DNA from 2 places in the Variimorphobacter sp. HTMS_6 genome. Region 2 is predicted to be linked to the other one. Evidence: a T-box and tRNA genes for the amino acid it is inferred to sense, from the RefSeq annotation. Region 2 holds a T-box; the other holds one or more tRNA genes.
The links. A T-box is a leader RNA that pairs with one kind of tRNA and senses whether it is charged. The one in region 2 lies ahead of leuS (leucine--tRNA ligase), so its partner is inferred to be a tRNA-Leu.
Positions count from the first base shown of each region.

Region 1: it encodes a tRNA-Leu, which carries the amino acid that the T-box ahead of leuS (leucine--tRNA ligase) is inferred to sense. The anticodon was not compared.

Region 1 is NZ_AP046094.1:3,318,125-3,323,984, forward strand. Features, by position in the region: gene AC6IWN_RS15000 (THUMP domain-containing class I SAM-dependent RNA methyltransferase) at 1-1,053, opposite strand, end outside; gene AC6IWN_RS15005 (rhodanese-like domain-containing protein) at 1,153-1,527, opposite strand; gene AC6IWN_RS15010 (hypothetical protein) at 1,703-2,050, opposite strand; gene AC6IWN_RS15015 (DUF1700 domain-containing protein) at 2,365-2,838, opposite strand; tRNA gene AC6IWN_RS15020 (tRNA-Arg) at 3,007-3,080, opposite strand; tRNA gene AC6IWN_RS15025 (tRNA-Leu) at 3,138-3,223, opposite strand; tRNA gene AC6IWN_RS15030 (tRNA-Val) at 3,229-3,301, opposite strand; tRNA gene AC6IWN_RS15035 (tRNA-Asp) at 3,411-3,484, opposite strand; tRNA gene AC6IWN_RS15040 (tRNA-Ile) at 3,500-3,573, opposite strand; tRNA gene AC6IWN_RS15045 (tRNA-Glu) at 3,693-3,764, opposite strand; tRNA gene AC6IWN_RS15050 (tRNA-Asn) at 3,841-3,912, opposite strand; rRNA gene AC6IWN_RS15055 (23S ribosomal RNA) at 4,032-5,860, opposite strand, start outside.
Region 2 is NZ_AP046094.1:1,026,409-1,032,268, reverse strand. Features, by position in the region: gene AC6IWN_RS04535 (LacI family DNA-binding transcriptional regulator) at 1-667, shown strand, start outside; gene AC6IWN_RS04530 (CDP-alcohol phosphatidyltransferase family protein) at 844-1,443, opposite strand; gene leuS (leucine--tRNA ligase) at 1,690-4,098, opposite strand; T-box leader at 4,166-4,410, opposite strand; gene AC6IWN_RS04520 (DedA family protein) at 4,567-5,184, shown strand; gene AC6IWN_RS04515 (calcium-translocating P-type ATPase, PMCA-type) at 5,288-5,860, shown strand, end outside.

The DNA of each region.
Region 1 (5,860 bases), 2.0 Mb from region 2:
ACCGATATACTTCTGAGCCTCTTCATAGGCTGTAATGAGATAATATGACCAGGCATCAAGAGAGGAGAATACTTTACCCATCTCTTTATACAGAGCAGGAAGTTCATTCTTTTCCTCTAATCGCTCACCATAGGGTGGATTTGTTATTATAAAGCCATATTTCTTGGGGCTGCTCAGCTCTTTTAACGGCTTTTGTTGAAAATGTATAAAATGATCAACACCTGCCAACCTTGCATTCTGTCTGGCTGCCTTAATAATTTCACCATCTATATCATAGCCCTGTATTGTCATCTGAATGTCCGTACGTTGTTTGTCTTTAGCTTCCTGTCTTGCCTGTTCCCATATCGAGGGTGAAAATAATTCTGTCCATGTCTCTGCCAAGAACGTTCTATTAATTCCGGGAGCGATTCTTGCCCCAATCATAGCTGCCTCAATTGGGATCGTACCACTACCGCAGAAAGGATCCACCAGAATTCTATCCTTATTCCATGGAGTTAACATAATTAATGCAGCAGCCAGTGTCTCTGTAATAGGAGCCTTGCTGGTCAGCTTACGATACCCCCTTCTATGAAGTGATTCACCTGAGGTATCAATACAAATCGTTACTTCATCTTTTAGTATCGTTACACGCAACGGATAAGAATTACCGGTCTCTTCGAACCAATCCTTCTTATATTTTAATTTTAATCTTTCCACCATTGCTTTTTTCATAATGGATTGAATATCAGATGGGCTAAATAACTTACTATTTACCGAATTTGCTTTAGCTACCCAGAACTTACCGTCCTGTGGGATATATTCTTCCCAAGGGATTACCTTCGTATTCTCAAATAGCTCATCAAATGTTACTGCCTTAAAAGAACCTACTTTTAGTAGCACGCGCTCTGTTGTTCTCAAAAATATATTTGCTCTTGCAACTGTATTTATATCGCCTGTATAGCTTACCTTACCGTCTTCTACCTTAGTTATTTCACAGCCCAAATCAGTCAGCTCACGTTTTAATACGGCCTCAAGACCAAAATGGCATGGTGAAACATATTCAAATTGCTTCATTTTTACCTCCGGTTGTGTTTAAAGGAATTTTCTCCTGTACTTTTTGCAGGTTATGCATCTGTTATTGTAAAGCTCTTTTTCACTGTAGTCAATGAAGATTTATCGACTCCGCTCTAATTTACCTCGATAAGCCCTCATTCCTCCATAAAGGCTCTTAATATTATAACCTTCTTTCATTAAATCTCTTGCTGCAAGTAAACTAACATTGCCTCTATCACAATAAAATATTAAGAGAAAATGACGAGGTAATGATTTTCTTCTATCTTCTAGTTCTTCATATGGAATATTAACAGCAGTGGGAATATGTCCTTTATCATAATCGTGTTTATCTCTCAAATCAATAATCATCACATTAATTGCTCCGATATATTTCGCTATATCCCCTGTTTTAATTGTTTCGAAAGACATATCTTTACTGTCACCACCTTTGATGAAAATAAATGGAACCAATATATCATATTCAAAATAAGTCAAATTTGCTCATAAATCGTATAAATTTCGTTTCTTATAGATTAACTTTATTGCTCTACTTATCTTATGTATTCAAAATCCGGCGTTTCTATTCCATCAAAGATATATGATAAACAACCATCAGCAATAAAAAGAAGTCCCCAGATATTAATCTAGGGACATCTTTGCTTCATATATATTAATAATCACTGTCCATATCATCTAAATCATTATAGTTGTTTTTGTATCCGCTCGCATCTTTAGAAGAGTTTCTAGAAGAATTTCTGGATGTGATATCCCTAGAAGAAGCATCTCTGGATGTTGTATCTCTGGATGTTGTATCTCTGGATGTTGTATCTTTGCATCTTACGTCTGTAGAAGCGTTACGGCCAGATCCTGTAGTATAGTTTGATGTTGTGTTTTTACTTCCATAAGAATTTGCATTTCTAGAGCCAGATGCACTGGTTGAAGCATTTCTACTTGAATTGGAGCTGGTTGTATCTCTTAAGTTAGATGTTTGGTTGTTTTTAGAATTATTATTTGCCATAATGACCTCCTATAAATGAGTTAAAATTTGATATTGCAGTACTTATTATCTTCATTTCAAATTGAAATATTCATAAGGAAATCTAGTAATAAATATTCATTAAAATTATTTTAATTTAATTTTACAAATTATGCATTTTACAAAAATAAATTTATTGCATATACTTGTCTTATGTATTATAATTAACAAGTGCTAGGGGTAACCCTAGCACATTATAACCCCTTATTAATTATTTATACTCCCCTCATCGAAAAGACCACCTGGCTCCCCCAAGTGGTCTTTTCGCTTTTTATAAATTATAAATAAAAATCACGCTAAAATCGTTTTCGAAACATTGAATACACCAGCAACAATAGAATAATTGGAACTGCAAATGCAAATATAAATCCTAGGATAATACGTCCGATAATTGCAATAAAGAAGATTGATAAAACTGCAACCAATACAAATAGAACCATATGGTACCATTTAATATTAAATAACTGAAATATACTTGATTTATGATTATTTTGATTGTAATTAGTATATTCTTGTTCTTCAGTATAATAATCAGAAGAATGTGTTTGATACCCAGAATACACTCCTTTTTGTTTTGCAACTTTACTAGACTCAATTATTGTTTTCGCAATTAGTCGTGGATCACCTAAAACCTTGATTACATCTTTTTCGCTTGCAGTCTGGGTACTAATATATTGATCATAATATTGTATGTTCTGCTCAACGGTATCATTATTGACTTCACCGATCAACGATTCTCTTAGAATACTCAGAAACTCTTTTTTATTCATTCGTTAGTAGCCTCCTTTGCAACATTCTAGCATATATCTATACCTGCGTAAATTAATATTAAATTAGAAGTTAATTAAATCTCTATAAATTGAACGGATTATAGTTTATCATTAACACATTCACAACAAAAAAGCATTGTACAGTTTCCTATACAATGCTTTTCATCACGTGTGTTAGAAGATTCGAACTCCCGACCTTCTGGTCCGTAGCCAGACGCTCTATCCAGCTGAGCTAAACACACATATTAATTTGTTGCCATTTTGAAATAAAAACAGCATTACTCTTCTAAGAAGAATAATGCCGGCGACCGGAATCGAACCGGTACGGGAGATTAGTCCCGCAGGATTTTAAGTCCTGTGCGTCTGCCAGTTCCGCCACGCCGGCACAAATGGGACCTATAGGGCTCGAACCTATGACCCTCTGCTTGTAAGGCAGATGCTCTCCCAGCTGAGCTAAGATCCCATGGGATATTGATGTTGCTTACCGCTAAAACATATTAACATATAACTGAAAATCATTCAAGCAGTTTTTTAATATTAAATTCGCAAGTTTCTATATTTAAGAAACTTGACGACCCAGAAGGGACTCGAACCCTCGACCTCCGCCGTGACAGGGCGGCGCTCTAACCAACTGAGCCACTGGGCCATAATATTATGTAAATGGACCTTCAGGGACTTGAACCCCGGACCGACCGGTTATGAGCCGGTTGCTCTAACCAACTGAGCTAAAGGTCCAATATATCTAAGAACGATGTTCCCTGGACTTGAACCGATAACCAGCTGAATTCTCAACTGTTCTGCCAATGTTATACATCGGTATACCGGCAAATAAGGTTTATTCTTTTGCAACTTAATGACTCCAAGGGGATTCGAACCCCTGTTACCGCCGTGAAAGGGCGGTGTCTTAACCGCTTGACCATGGAGCCGCATTTATTATTATATCAAATATGATACATTATGTCAACCATTTTTTAAACAATTTTCACTTCTTTTAGAAGCTAACTCCCCGAGTAGGACTCGAACCTACAACCCCACGGTTAACAGCCGTGTGCTCTACCATTGAGCTATCGAGGAATACATGACAAATGAATAATGTTTTTAATTCATTTGTATATACTCTTAAAACATTAAATCTACACACGAAAATGTTTCATCCATTTACGAACGTTTTGTTCGTTTACTGTAAACCTTTTAAGGTCAAGCCCTCGACCTATTAGTAACAATCAGCTACATACGTTACCGCACTTCCACCTTTGTCCTATCTACCTGGTAGTCTTCCAGGGGTCTTACTAGCTTATGCTATGGGATATCTTATCTTGAGGGGGGCTTCACGCTTAGATGCCTTCAGCGTTTATCCCTTCCAAACTTGGCTACTCGGCCATGCCATTGGTATGACAACCGATGCACCAGTGGTTCGTCCAACCCGGTCCTCTCGTACTAAGGTCAGCTCCTCTCAAATATCCTGCGCCCACGCCGGATAGGGACCGAACTGTCTCACGACGTTCTGAACCCAGCTCGCGTACCGCTTTAATGGGCGAACAGCCCAACCCTTGGGACCTACTACAGCCCCAGGATGCGATGAGCCGACATCGAGGTGCCAAACCACTCCGTCGATGTGAACTCTTGGGAGTGATAAGCCTGTTATCCCCAGGGTAGCTTTTATCCGTTGAGCGATGGCAATCCCACTTTATACCACCGGATCACTAAGTCCTACTTTCGTACCTGCTCCACCCGTCGGTGTCACAGTCAAGCCTTCTTCTGCCTTTGCACTCTTCGAATGGTTTCCAACCATTCTGAGAAGACCTTTGAGCGCCTCCGATACCCTTTCGGAGGCGACCGCCCCAGTCAAACTCCCCACCTGACATTGTCCACCAGCCGGATTACGGCTGAATGTTAGAAATCCAGTAACACAAGGGTGGTATCCCAACAGTGGCTCCATTGTAACCAGAGTTACAACTTCACAGCCTCCCACCTATCCTGTGCATGCATTACCGGATCCCAGTATCAAGCTAGAGTAAAGCTCCATGGGGTCTTTCCGTCCTGGCGCGGGTAACCAGCATCTTCACTGGTATTTCAATTTCACCGGGTGCATTGTCGAGACAGTGCCCAAATCATTACGCCTTTCGTGCGGGTCAGAACTTACCTGACAAGGAATTTCGCTACCTTAGGACCGTTATAGTTACGGCCGCCGTTTACTGGGGCTTAAGTTCAAAGCTTCGGATTGCTCCTAACCTCTCCCCTTAACCTTCCAGCACCGGGCAGGCGTCAGCCCATATACTTCACCTTACGGTTTTGCATAGACCTGTGTTTTTGCTAAACAGTTGCTTGGGCCATTTCTCTGCGGCCTACTTGCGTAGGCACCCCTTCTCCCGAAGTTACGGGGTTATTTTGCCGAGTTCCTTAACAATGCTTCTCCCGTCGGCCTTAGGATTCTCTCCTCATCCACCTGTGTCGGTTTACGGTACGGGCTTACATAGAACAATAGCGGATTTTCTTGACGGCATGGGTTCGGAAGCTTCACTACTTTAAATTCGCTCCTCATCACACTTCAGTAACATCCGGGGGATTTGCCTCCCAGACTAACCTTTGTGCTTGAACCGGTTTTTCCATTCCCGGCTCTTCCTACCCTTCCGTGTCCCCACAGTTCTGTCTATATAAGGTACAGGAATATCAACCTGTTGTCCATCGACTACGCCTTTCGGCCTCGCCTTAGGTCCCGACTTACCCGGGGCAGATCAGCTTTACCCCGGAAACCTTGGATATTCGGCCTAGAAGATTCTCACTTCTATCTCGCTACTCATTCCGGCATTCTCTCTTCTTAAATCTCCACGCCTCCTTACGGTAACGCTTCGTCGTTTTAAGAATGCTCCTCTACCAATTACACACGTAGTGTAATTCCACAGCTTCGGTGACGTGTTTTAGCCCCGGACATTTTCGGCGCAGGACCTCTCGACTAGTGAGCTATTACGCACTCTTTGAATGTATGGCTGCTTCTGAGCCAACATCCTAGTTGTCTTCGAAA
Region 2 (5,860 bases):
GGATCACTGGATTCAACAATTAGGAAAAACGAATGTACCAACCGTGCTCTTCGACAATTATATCGAAGAGAATCAACATATCGGCTATGTTGGTACCGATTGTTTTGAAGGAATTGATCAGGCGGTACAACATTTATGTCAATTAGGTCATCAAAACATTGCATTTTTGAATGGTTCCAAGAATTCTATTGTATCAGAAACAAGAAATAAAGCTTTTATTTATGGCTTACATAAAAACAGATTGCCTCTTCATGAAAACCTGATTGTTTATGGAAACTTTACTACCACCTGCGCGAAGGATCATGTACTAAACTTCATCAAAGAGGGCGCAACTGCTATCATGTGTGCCACCGATGTGATTGCTGTAGGTGTAATAAGGGAGCTTCATAGACTTGGCCTCAGTGTCCCTGAGGATATCAGTGTCACCGGCTTTGACGATTTGACAATCGCTTCAAAGTTCCAGCCCTCCATCTCTACCATACGTCAGGATCGCAGGGATATCGGCAAAAGTGCATTTCTTTTACTGGATGGTCTAATACAGAATGTTCCGACCAGCAAGCTGTTTTTACGGGCGAAATTCATCCCCCGAGCCAGTACTTCATCATGTAAAGAGAGAACGGGGATATTCCTATCAAACGAACTATTACAAATAACTGAGTCCATTTGAAGGTATAGATATAAATAAAAAAGACACTCCTGGGTTTATTAGTGGGGTCGTACCGATTGGAACGATTCCGTTATAAAATAAGGTGTGTCTTTTTATTCATATATTAATTAGTCTTTATTTTCTACATTTATTCTAATAATATCATACTTTGCAATCCTATATTACTCAAATACTTACTACTTGCTAACCACACTTTTCTTATGATTATCCAGCTTATGATACAAAATTGTATATTCCTTCGCATACATCAATAATGATAATAACAGGAATGCTCCACAGATAAGAATTAGCACATTCGTCACCGAGTACCCCAGTGTAGGAACAGAAATCAGAACCAACATTACGGCATAGAATATGGTTGTTGAAACCTTCCCGAACCACTTTGCTCCATTCAATTTTGTTCCCTTTCTTAGCATCACAATCCCGGCAATTAACAGGAATACCTGCATTAGCACGAATAGGATTAGAAGCAGGAACATCCATCTAATTTTAACAACCAACACAAATATTAATGCAGCCTGTGTTAATTTATCGGCCAGTGGATCAACCAGCTTTCCAAAATCAGTTATCATATCGAACTTCCTAGCTATCATACCGTCAAAAAAATCAGTTAAACCGGATATGAACACCACCAAACCAGCACGAAGATAATCTCTGGGCGATTCCGCTTTTATATATAAAATTATAAAACATGGTATTAATAATAATCGAATATAGCATAATAAATTCGGTATTTTTATCAAATCACTTTTTGAGAATTTACTAATTAATTTCATCTCAAACCCCCTAAACTCGCTTTATGTAGATTAGTCTTATGTATTACTTTTAATAAAATTACTATTAATATATAAGTATTATCCAACAAATGCCATACTTATAACAAGTTTAACACAAATATTTGGGATTTGGTAGCCAATTTTTAAAATATGATAAAAAATCACTTTATCCTGAAACACAAAAGCAAATATATATTAATTCGCTTTATTAACATTCAGAACAAAGTGATTTTATTCATGGGAATCTTATTTTACTACAATATTTACAATCTTACCTGGTACATAAATCTCTTTCACAATGGTTCCAGTAAGTTTATCTGCTACAGCTTCTTTTGCTGCAGCGATTATATCATCTTTTGCTGCATCTGCTGCTACTAATACGGTAGTCTTAGTCTTTCCGTTAAGCTGTACAGCAATCTCTATCTCACTGTCCTTCATCTTTTCTTCGTCATAGGTAGGCCAGGTGTTTTTGAATACTGATTCGGTGTGACCTAACTGCTGCCATAATTCTTCACTTACATGAGGGATGAACGGAGCCAATAAGGTAACTGCTGTTTCTAAAGTCTCTCTATCAATACCACCTGTTTTTTTCACCATATCAAGCATTTTATTATTATATTCCATAAAACCGCTGACAACGGTATTTAAACTGAAAGTTTCAAGTCGGGTAGTGATATCATATACCATTCTGTTACGAAGCTTGATCATCTCCGTTGACTCAGCAACCTGGCTATCTTTGTTATCCATAACAAGGTTATAGAAACGGTTGATAAATCGGTACACTCCATCAATACCTCTGTCATCCCATTCACAATCAAGTTCCGGCGGTCCAACGAATAATTCATACATTCTTAAGGAATCGCAACCATAATCATTCACTAAATCATCCGGTGAAACTACATTTCCCATGGATTTACTCATTTTGGCGCCATTTTTTCCTACCATACCCTGATTGAACAGCTTCGTAAATGGTTCATCAAAATCCACCACACCGATATCATTTAAGAACTTAGTATAGAATCTGGAATATAATAAGTGAAGAACTGCATGCTCCACACCACCGATATACATATCAACCGGAAGTAATTCATGAGCCTTCTCTTTGGATACTAATTCTTTATCATTTTTATTATCTACATAACGCAAGAAATACCAAGAAGAACCTGCCCACTGAGGCATCGTATTGGTTTCTCTCTTTGCAGGAGCACCGCACTCAGGACAGGTAGTGTTAACCCATTCATGAATATCTGCCAGAGGAGATTCTCCTGTTCCGGTAGGCTGATACTTTTCTACCTCCGGTAATAATAACGGTAGCTGATCTTCAGGAACCGGAACTGCACCACAGTGTTCGCAATGAACAATCGGAATCGGCTCACCCCAATAACGTTGTCTGGAGAATACCCAGTCACGTAATTTATAGTTTACGGTTTTCTTACCGATACCCAATTCATCAAGCATATCAGGAACTTCCTGCTTTGCCTTCGAAGAATCCATACCGGTCCAGTCGCCTGAGTTTATCATGATACCAGGTTCGGTATATGCCTGGGTTAGTTCAGGATTTTCTTTTCCGTCCGGAGAGATTACCTGAATAATCGGAATACCAAACTTCGTTGCGAAATCAAAGTCACGATCATCATGAGCAGGTACACACATAATTGCACCGGTACCGTAATCAGCAAGTACATAATCAGATAACCAAATTGGGATTAACTTCTTAGTGATCGGATTAACCGCATAACTTCCAGTGAATACACCAGTCTTCTCTTTATCCTGCATACGGTCTACGGAGGATCTCATAGAAGATTTGTAGATATAATCCTCTACCGCTGCTCTTGTCTCATCTGTAGCTAGTTCCTTTGCCATCGCATGCTCCGGAGCGAGAACCATGAAAGTTGCACCATATAACGTATCCGGTCTGGTTGTGTATACACGGATTGATTGATCCTTACCATCAACTGTGAAATCAACCTCTGCACCATAACTCTTACCAATCCAGTCAGACTGCATCTTCTTAACCTTCTCAGGCCACTCAAGTTTATCCAAATCTTCCAACAGACGATCAGCATATTGAGTAATCTTCAACATCCATTGTTTTAAGTTTTTCTTGGTTACTGAAGAATGACATCGTTCACATTCACCGTTTACTACTTCTTCATTCGCAAGACCTGTTTTACAGGAAGGACACCAGTTAATAGGCATCTGCTTTTCATATGCCAACCCTGCTTTAAACATCTTAACAAAGATCCACTGTGTCCATTTATAGAAATCAGGATCTGTCGTATTCACTTCCATATCCCAATCATAGATTGCTGCAATTTCATTAATCTGCTTTTTAATGTTTGCCACATTTTCTGCAGTTGACTTGCTTGGATGAACACCCATCTTAATCGCATAATTTTCAGCCGGAAGACCGAATGCATCCCATCCCATTGGATGAATAATATAATATCCCTTAAGAATCTTATATCTGCTCCAAACATCACTGATTACATACCCTCTCCAGTGTCCTACATGCAAACCGCTTCCTGATGGATATGGGAACATATCCAAACAGTAGTATTTCGGCTTCTTACCGTCTTTGGGATTAACCGGGTTCTTCTCCCAGTATTTACTCCATTTCTTTTCGACTTCCTTATGATTATAAGGTGCTGCCATAGTATCTCCTCCAATCAATATGATCAATTACATTTATATTTTTAAATAAAAAAACCTTTCGCCTCAATTAAGAGACGAAAGGATATCTTCCGTGGTACCACTCTGTTTCGTAATATCATTTCTACCTATATTATACCCTAAAGTAGAATGACCATACGCACTTGATTTCGATAACGGGAATACCGCCCCAACCTACTTTAGTTCAGTCAGAGAGCTCAAAGGCGAGTTGGGAGTGTGCTGCTGCTGTCTCACACCAACCGACAGCTCTCTGGAAGCACAGGGACTCTTAATACTCCTTGTCCTAGCTTTATATATATTACTTATTAACTCTATATAAATATAATCATGCTTTGTAGTTTTGTCAAGGATTTTGTACGAAAACGCTTCCCACATGCAGTATGTCCTTCCTCATGTTTACCAAGCTATACGAATATAATTAAAAGAATTATTATAAATCAAGGAGAGTATATGAATATTATCATGGATTTTATCACGGATTATGGCTTAATTGCGATGTTTATTATCATTTTGCTTGAATACGCTTGTTTTCCAGTCTCCAGCGAAATCGTTCTACCGTTCTCCGGCGCAGTTGCCTCGATTAATAATACCAACTTCTTCGTTATACTCCCGTTGAGTGTGATAGCCGGCCTCATAGGAACCGGTTTATGTTACGCGTTAGGGTGGTATGGAGGGGGCGCTATTATTAGCAGAATTACACGTAAATTTCCCAAGACCCAGAAAGGCATTAATTCGGCCTATGAAAAGTTTAATACCCACGGAGCAGCCACTGTTTGTATCGGTCGCGTCATCCCTCTCATTCGCACCTATATTGCATTGATTGCCGGTGCCTCCAAACTTAATCCTGTTACCTACTTTACAGCATCTGCACTTGGAATCACGGTTTGGAATACTATCTTAATCGGGCTTGGGTATATTCTTCGCGAGAATTATAAGAATGTGGGTGAATATTATAATCGCTATAAACATAATCTTATCCCCGTTTTTATTGTATTCGCTGCTATTCTTATCGTTAACTTTGCTATAAAAAAGGGAAAGAAACGTAAAATCAATTCAGCTAAAGATTGATTTCTTAGTATGCACCGGATGACTTATCCAACAAAGCATTCATAATCCGATGCATGACTCATATAATTTAAAGAAGATTTCCTAACCAGGAGTGAGAACCTCTATGCAATGGCACAGTTTATCCGTAGAAGAGACCTTAAACAAATTAGGGGTCTCGCTGGATCAGGGCTTATCTACAAAAGAAACAAAAGAAAGACAGCATACATATGGGAAGAATATTTTAACTACGAAGAAGGGCAAAAGCAACGTAGTGAAATTCTTTGAACAATTTGCTGATTTCATGATCATCATCTTAATTCTTGCCGCTGTTATTTCTTTTGCAGTATCCTATTTTGAAGGCGAACCAGATTTTGTCGATCCTATTATCATATTAGTTATCATTGTTGTGAATGCAACGCTCGGCGTATTACAAGAGGCACGTGCAGAGAAAGCATTGGAAGCGCTTAAAAAAATGTCCGCTCCCTCCGCTCATGTGTTGCGTGATGGTAAAGTATCCATAATTGATTCCAGCGAACTTGTACCCGGTGATATCATTATGTTGGAAACAGGCGGCTATGTACCTGCTGACGCAAGATTAGTCTCCTCTGTAAATCTAAAGGCGGAAGAAGCCTCTCTTACCGGAGAGTCCCACCCTGTAGAAAAGATAGCTGAGGTTAAGCTAAGTCCGGAAACCAAT